2 linked regions of the Desulfosediminicola ganghwensis genome follow. The protein of the gene in region 1 interacts with the protein of each later gene in a pairwise test. Links are inferred from orthologs where the notes say so. Each region holds a gene or a part of one and is shown in the gene's direction. Other genes may lie near its edges.

Region 1 (4,000 bases):
TCCTTCAGACGTCTCATTTGAACCGCATATTCGATCGGCTCATCGCCTTCTCCCCAGCAGAAGTCATCGCAACATTTGCCGAGTTCTACAGTACGCAGATAAACATTGGGGCATAATCGTCTGTTCAAGCGCAGCTCTTCATTACAGAAATATTTTCGTTTCTCCAATGATGTAAAATCCAGAAAACCAAAATCAACGGGCTTTTTAAATTTATACACATACGCCCCGGCCAGAACAATGTAGGAGATATGTGTCTGAATTAGTTCAACTGACTCCACCTGGTGTGGATAATTCTCTTTATCCATAAGCCATTGGACATAATCAGGGAGTAGAGCATCCATCTGTACCTCCGAAAAAAAATCGATAACCTGAAACGACCATGATATTACCAACAATCTTTTCGATAGTTATTGATGTCAACGGAACCGGTTAACTCGCTGGCCCAGCCTGCAGGCAGGCCGACGAACACTTCTAAATGGCAGTGTTGAATTTCCATTTCCGGCACAGTACGATTATTACTTTACCACTACACGAAAGGACGTGAAAACGGGATGTATCCTCTCTTTCTTTCATCTTCCAAAGCCCGTATACTTATGTTGCTTTTTCAGTACATCAACGTCTGACAGCATGAAAGTTTGATGCAGATTTATTCGCACCGGCCCCATGAATTTGGCTGGACCCAGCATAAATCATCGGCCTGTTCATGCATCATTACGTGAATAATTCGACGCATAACCTTGCAAGAATCAGTCATCACGTTATAATCGCTGCATTTGAAACCATACAATGATAGTGGTTTACCGCTTGAATAGATCATAACCTATTACAGATACTTTCTTTAGGGCTATCAATGAACACATCACTAAAGCTGAAACTTGGTCTCATGGCCATGTTGGTCGTACTCTCCGTAGTCACGATTGTCCCCTCATTCTATTCTTCCACCCCAAACTGGTGGAAGCAATATCTTGCCCCTGAAGGGCTCAGGCTTGGCCTTGACCTTCAAGGAGGTATGCACCTGATCTTAAAGGTCAATCTTGACAAAGCCCAGGAAAACGCCCTCGAATTTTCAGCCAACGATATCAAGGATACCCTGGCAGAAGAATCAATCAGTGCTGTACGCACACCGTCCAATGACCCTGCAACGGTTATCTTTACCCTGCCCAATACGGGAGCGGTAAAACAGGTTCAGGCCCTCATCACCGATGACTTCCCTGACATTGACGCCCGTCTCGAATCAAAGGAAGGAACCTTTCCCCGCATTTTTCTCAGTTTGAAAGATGAGCGAATTTCCTACATCAAAACCCACGCTGTTGATCAGTCTCTTGAGATCATCAGAAACAGGATTGACCAGTTTGGTGTGGCCGAGCCTGTTATTCTCCGTCAGGGTGCCGATGAGATTGTTATTCAGCTTCCAGGCATACGTGATCCGGAACGCGCCATGAAACTCCTTGGCGACACCGCTCAGCTCGAATTCCAGATGGTTGCAGATTCAAGCGGACTCAATCTCCGTGAGCTGGTGAATCAGGCTGTTCAATCCGGACAGTGGCAAGACGGTGAAGAAATCGGCAAGCTGAATCGTGCACTCAGTTCCATTTTGCCCGAGAACACTTCTATTCACTTTGAAAAATCCATCGACCCCAACACCAAGCAGGAAGTCTCCGTACCTATTCTGCTTGAGAATCAGGTGTTAATGACCGGCGACATGGTTAAAGACGCCCAGGTACGCATAGGCGGCACCTTCAATGAGCCGTACGTCAGCCTTGATCTTACCAGTCGCGGCGGCAAACTCTTCGGTCACATCACCGAGCAGAACGTCAACAAGCGGATGGCCATTGTCCTTGATAACGTTGTGCGCTCAGCGCCTGTTATTCGTGAGAAAATTCTTGGTGGCTCGGCACAGATCTCCGGCAGCTTCAGTCACGAAGAGGCATCAGATCTGGCAATCGTGCTCAGAGTTGGCGCCCTGCCGGCTCCTGTTGACATTATCCAGAACATGACCGTTGGCGCAACACTTGGTCAGGACTCCATCCAAAGGGGCCTGAGTTCCGGTGTTTTCGGGGCGATACTCGTCTTGACCTTTATGTTCATCTACTACAGGCTCTCCGGTATTATTGCCAACTTCGCCCTGACCCTGAACATATTGCTTCTCTTCACCGGTCTGGCCATTTTGAATGCCACACTTACCCTTCCTGGTATCGCCGGTATCGTCCTCTCCATCGGTATGGCCGTTGACGCGAATGTACTTATTTTTGAACGAATGCGGGAAGAGTATGCGCTAGGAAAATCGGTGCGCTCGAGTGTCGACTCCGGTTTCGGCAAAGCATTCTGGACCATTGTCGACTCCCAGGTCACCACACTTATTACCGCAACTGCACTGTTTCTCTTCGGCACCGGCCCGATTAAAGGTTTTGCCGTTACCCTCTCTCTGGGTATTATTTTCAACCTTTTCACCGCTCTGTTCTTCTCCCGCCTGCTCTTTGACACCTTCAATTCTGGCAAGCCAATGAAGAAACTGCGCTTCATGCAGTTCACCAAGAAGCCGAACCTCGACTTCATGAGCCTACGCAAATTCACCTATGTCGGCTCCGGCATAATGGTTTGTATTGGCCTTTTCGCATTCATGCAGATCGCTCGTGGCACTGCCAACCTTGGCGTTGACTTCTCCGGTGGCTCCCTGCTCCAGTATCAGGCAAGCCAGAACTTCACAATGAGTGAAGTTCGTTCAGCTTTTGACGGCAGTAACCTCGAAGGTTTTAACCTGCAGGAGGTTGAAAACGAGAACCGTCTGATCGTCAAAATAAAGCAGGATGAAGCAACCGTCGCCAATCTCGCTGAAAGTGTTGACGTCATCTTGCATGAGAACCTTGCAGATAAAGGCTTTGTCCTCGAAAGCCAGTCTGAAATCGGCTCTTCCGTCTCTGCTGCGCTACGTAATAAGGCTATCCAGGCTATCCTGATTTCCCTTGTCGGTGTTATCTTCTACCTGGCAATGCGCTTTGACATCCGTTTTGGTCTGGCCGCAGCGGCAGCTACAGCCCATGACGTGCTGGTGGTGCTTGCAATTTGTTACCTGTTGAATGTGGAAATCACGCTGCTTATCGTAACAGCCTTACTCACTATCGCTGGTTATTCACTCAACGACTCCGTTGTTGTCTTCGACCGCATACGTGAGAACCTGAAGAAGGCCAGTGAGGATAAGCTTATCCCCATTATCAACATGAGCGTTAATGAGGTAATCAGTAGAACAATCGTTACTTCGCTTACTTCGGCTATGGTATTGGCGGCCCTGTTCGTACTTGGCGGTTCCGTAATCCATGACTTCTCGTTCGCACTGCTTACAGGTGTACTTGTCGGTACCTATTCCTCGATTTTTATCGCGAGTCCGCTGCTGACACTTTGGAAACGCGAACAGTAATCACAGGAGATACGTCAACATGTCACGACCACAATTCCCTGAGGCGGTTTACCGCCTCAAGTCAGACGAGCCTTTCAACTTTGCCTGCCACCCTGGTGTGCCATGCTTCACCGACTGCTGCAAAATGCTTGAGCTTGCACTGACACCATATGACGTACTGCGAATGCGCCGGGGTACCGGTTTAACCTCCCAGCAGTTACACGACCAGTACATCATTGAGGAGCGCGGGGAGCAAGACATGTTCCCCAAATATTACCTGACCATGATAGATGATGGGCAGGCAAGTTGTGCCTTCGTTGACAAGGAAAAGGGCTGTGCGATCTATTCGCACCGCCCTGGGGCCTGCCGGGCATACCCGCTCGGCAGAGCAGCCGTTCGGACTCGAAGCGGTGAACTTCATCAACATTTTGTGCTGATGAAAGAGTCTCATTGTAAAGGGTTTGCTGAATCTGTGGAACAGACTCCTGAGAAGTACTCACAGGATCAGGATCTGGTCTCTTATAATCGGTTCAATGACGCCATCGCCACCCTGATCCAGCACGATAAAATCAGGCAGGGCCTGTTTATGCCTAATGATGAGCAACT
Region 2 (3,517 bases), 1.2 Mb from region 1 along the record:
AAAAGATGTTCGGCAAAAAACTGGCACTCAGATTCCGCCCCAGCTTTTTCCCTTTTACCGAACCCAGCGCTGAAGTAGATATAGCCTGTGTTATTTGTGAAGGTAAGGGCTGCCGTGTCTGTAAGAAAACCGGCTGGCTCGAAATCCTCGGCTCCGGCATGATAGATCCGGAAGTTTTCAAGATGGTCGGTTACGATCCAGAGGTCTACAGCGGATTTGCCTTCGGACTCGGTATCGAGCGTATCGCTATGCTCAAATATGGTATCGACGACATCAGGCTTTTCTACGAGAACGATCTCCGTTTTCTTTCCCAGTTCTAATCGCTCCTATAATACGACTATACCGCTATGAAGTTCACTCGTGACTGGTTGCAAAATTATGTAGATACAGACGAGCTGTCTAATGAACAGCTCGCCGATCACCTCACCATGCTCGGTCTAGAGGTTGATTCTGTAGAGCAGCTCTACCAGGATCTCGCTCCACTGAAGACCGGCCATATCCTGACTGCGGAAAAACACCCGGATGCAGACAAGCTTCAGGTTTGTGAAGTACAAATCGGAGATGAGGTTCACCAGATTGTCTGTGGTGCGCCCAATGCACGCGCCGGGCTTAACGTTGTTGTTGCCCTGCCCGGTGTCACCCTGCCTGGCAATTTTAAAATTAAAAAGGCCAAGGTTCGTGGTGTTGCCTCTGCCGGTATGATCTGCTCTGAGCGTGAGCTTGGCTTGAGTGAGGATCACAACGGCATCATGGAATTGCCCGAAGATGTTGCCCACGGAGAGTCTTTTGTTGAGGCCATGGGTCTTGCCGACACCATGATCGAAGTAGACCTGACTCCGAACCGCCCTGACTGTGCCTCTGTCATCGGTGTTGCCCGCGAAGTTGCTGGTATTGTCCGCAAGCCGCTCGAACTGCCAGTTGCAGATGCCAAGGTCGATAGCACCAGCAGGGAATTCAGTGTTGATGTTGAATCCACGGAACTGTGTCCCCGCTATGCCGCACGTCTTATTAAGGGTGTAAAAATCGGCCCATCCCCATGGTGGCTCCGTAAACGGCTCCTCGCCGTTGGCCTGCGTCCGATCAACAATGTGGTTGATATAACCAACTTTGTGATGATGGAATATGGCCAGCCATTGCATGCCTTTGATTTTGACAGGCTTGCCGGTGGGAAAATCATGGTCCGTACTCCCCGAAAAGGTGAAGAGACCTTTACCACCCTGGATAACACCGAAAGAAAAATTGATCAGGACACACTGCTGATTTGCGACGGTGACAGACCTGTGGCACTCGCCGGTGTTATGGGCGGGCTCAACTCAGAAGTTTCCGATCAGACCGTCAACGTCCTGCTCGAAAGTGCCTGCTTCAATGCGGTATCAATCCGTAAAACCGCTCGTAAGGTAAATCTTTCCACTGATGCATCATATCGTTTTGAGCGTGGTGTAGATCCGGGTGGCACAATCAACGCCCTGAACCGCGCCACCGATCTGCTCGTTGAACTCGCGGGAGGAGTTGCAGAAGAGTCCGGAGTCGACGTATTTGGCGGTCGAAAGCCGCTGAACTCCCAGACCCTGAAAATATCCAGAACTGCGCAGCTTCTCGGTATAGAACTCGATTACGGGAAAATTGCTGATCTGCTCGAGTCCATCGGTTTTCAATGCAAACCGAAAGATGACGATACCATCTGGGTACTTTGCCCTACTTTTCGTGTTGATATCGAGCGGGAAGCAGATCTGGTCGAGGAAGTTGCCCGCCTTTACGGCTACAACAATATCCCGACTACCCTGCCTCAAGCGTCTCTCAGCTACCCTGAGCAGGACGAAAAACGCTTTAAACGCGCAGACGCAACCAACATGCTGCTGTCAATCGGTTTCAGCGAAGCGATCAACTACAGTTTCACCACCGAGAAGCACAGCGACATGCTGATGCTGGCAGAAGATGATGTACGACGTCAATATGTGCGCCTGCTTAATCCGCTCACTGAAGATCAGGCTGTTATGCGTTCCATGCTCTTGCCAGGGCTCCTTGAGAATGTTCGACGGAACATCAGCTTCCAGAAAACTGCGGTAAAACTGTTTGAGATCGGCAAAGTCTTCCAGCCAACCGAGAAAAACGCTCAACCTGTCGAGACAAGTCATATTGCCGGTACGATCAGCGGCAATAGAAATGGGGAGTCTTCTCCGCTTCACTTTCCAGCCGAAAACGTTGATATTCTTGATGCTAAAGGTGCTGTCGAGTATCTGCTTGAAGAGATGCGTTTAACCGACAATAAAAATTTTCCTATAGAATTTGTCCATCCTGTTGAAGAAGGGGTGGAAAAATTTTGCGACTCGGACTATGCTCTTCTGGTTTTTGCTGGTGGAACTCTGCTTGGTTCCATTGGAAAGGTTCTGCCTGATGTTCTTCGCAGCTTCGGAATCAAACACGATGTGTATTACTTCGAATTGAATTTCGACAGCATCTGTGAACTTCAGAGTTCACCTCGCGAATTCAACCCACTGCCGGTCTACCCGTCCGTCAAGCGTGACATTGCGCTTGTGGTTCCGGTTACCGTTTCCGCCGGTGAGTTACTCGCGAAGGTACACGAAACCAGAGAGAAACTGATCGAGTCAGCTGAAATTTTTGATGTTTTTCAGGGCGACAAGATCGAGAAAGGATTTAAAAGTGTGGCGGTTTCCATTACCTACCGATCGGCAACCAAGACACTTACTGAGAAAAATGTGGAAAAAGCCCACGGAAAAGTTGTAAAGTTGCTTACCGATACTTTCGGTGGCAGTTTTCGAGATGCATGAGGATATATGAACAGCAGTAATTTAACACGTAAAGACCTGGCCGAGGCGATTGCTAATCAGCTCGGCTATCCACAGAGCAGCTGTGCTGAAATAGTAGACAGCTTTCTCGATACTATGAAAGATGCTCTGCTGACAGGCGAAACCATTAAACTGGTTCACTTCGGCACTTTTACAGTTCGTGACAAGGCTCCACGTCGGGGACGCAACCCGCGTACCGGTGAGTCTATCACGATTAAGAAGAGGCAGACCGTTAGCTTCAGACCGAGCAAGAAGCTGAGAGAGCAGATTAACGTCTAGATCTCAGTCGCTCGCCAATAAGGAGTTCGCTGGTTCTATGAAATTCAACATCCCAGACAAGCTCTACTTTAAAATTGGCGAAGTTTCGAAGCTGGCCAAAGTGCCAACCCACGTTCTTCGATATTGGGAGACCGAATTTAAAGAAATCACTCCTAAACGTGCAAACTCCAAACAGAGGTTGTATAGCAGGGAGGACGTGGAACTCATACTGACTATTAAAATGTTGCTCCATGATCACCGCTACACAATAGCTGGGGCCAGGCAACTCATCGAGAGCAACCAGGAGATTACTGAAAGCCTGGCTGTTCAGCAACAACATGCTCAAGACCCTACAAAGGTTTCAGAAATCAACGAGGTTCTTGACTCTATTAAAAGTGAATTGCACCAGCTGCAGCAGTTCATCGATAAAAATAGATAATCCATTAAGGTTT

What was found. Proteins that work in one complex are often made in the same cells at the same time.
Region 2: the proteins of secD (region 1) and pheT interact in binary tests that used the Escherichia coli proteins (3 or more experiments, as listed by UniProt). The link is inferred for Desulfosediminicola ganghwensis from one-to-one orthologs.

The regions. Positions count from the first base shown.
Region 1 is NZ_CP050699.1:5,553,829-5,557,828, forward strand. Bases 533-3,632 are described here. They hold secD (protein translocase subunit SecD), read left to right. Parts: upstream 533-850; coding sequence 851-3,415; downstream 3,416-3,632. Other genes in these bases: FCL45_RS23880 (YkgJ family cysteine cluster protein), read left to right, coding at 3,435-3,632. Also shown: FCL45_RS23870 (phosphotransferase), read right to left, coding at 1-341; more of FCL45_RS23880, read left to right, coding at 3,633-4,000. UniProt on the Escherichia coli protein: Part of the Sec protein translocase complex. Interacts with the SecYEG preprotein conducting channel. SecDF uses the proton motive force (PMF) to complete protein translocation after the ATP-dependent function of SecA.
Region 2 is NZ_CP050699.1:4,391,797-4,395,313, forward strand. The notes cover bases 1-3,068. They hold pheT (phenylalanine--tRNA ligase subunit beta), read left to right. Parts: upstream 1-347; coding sequence 348-2,789; downstream 2,790-3,068. Other genes in these bases: pheS (phenylalanine--tRNA ligase subunit alpha), read left to right, coding at 1-320; FCL45_RS18840 (integration host factor subunit alpha), read left to right, coding at 2,796-3,068. In the rest of the region: more of FCL45_RS18840, read left to right, coding at 3,069-3,086; FCL45_RS18845 (MerR family transcriptional regulator), read left to right, coding at 3,124-3,504.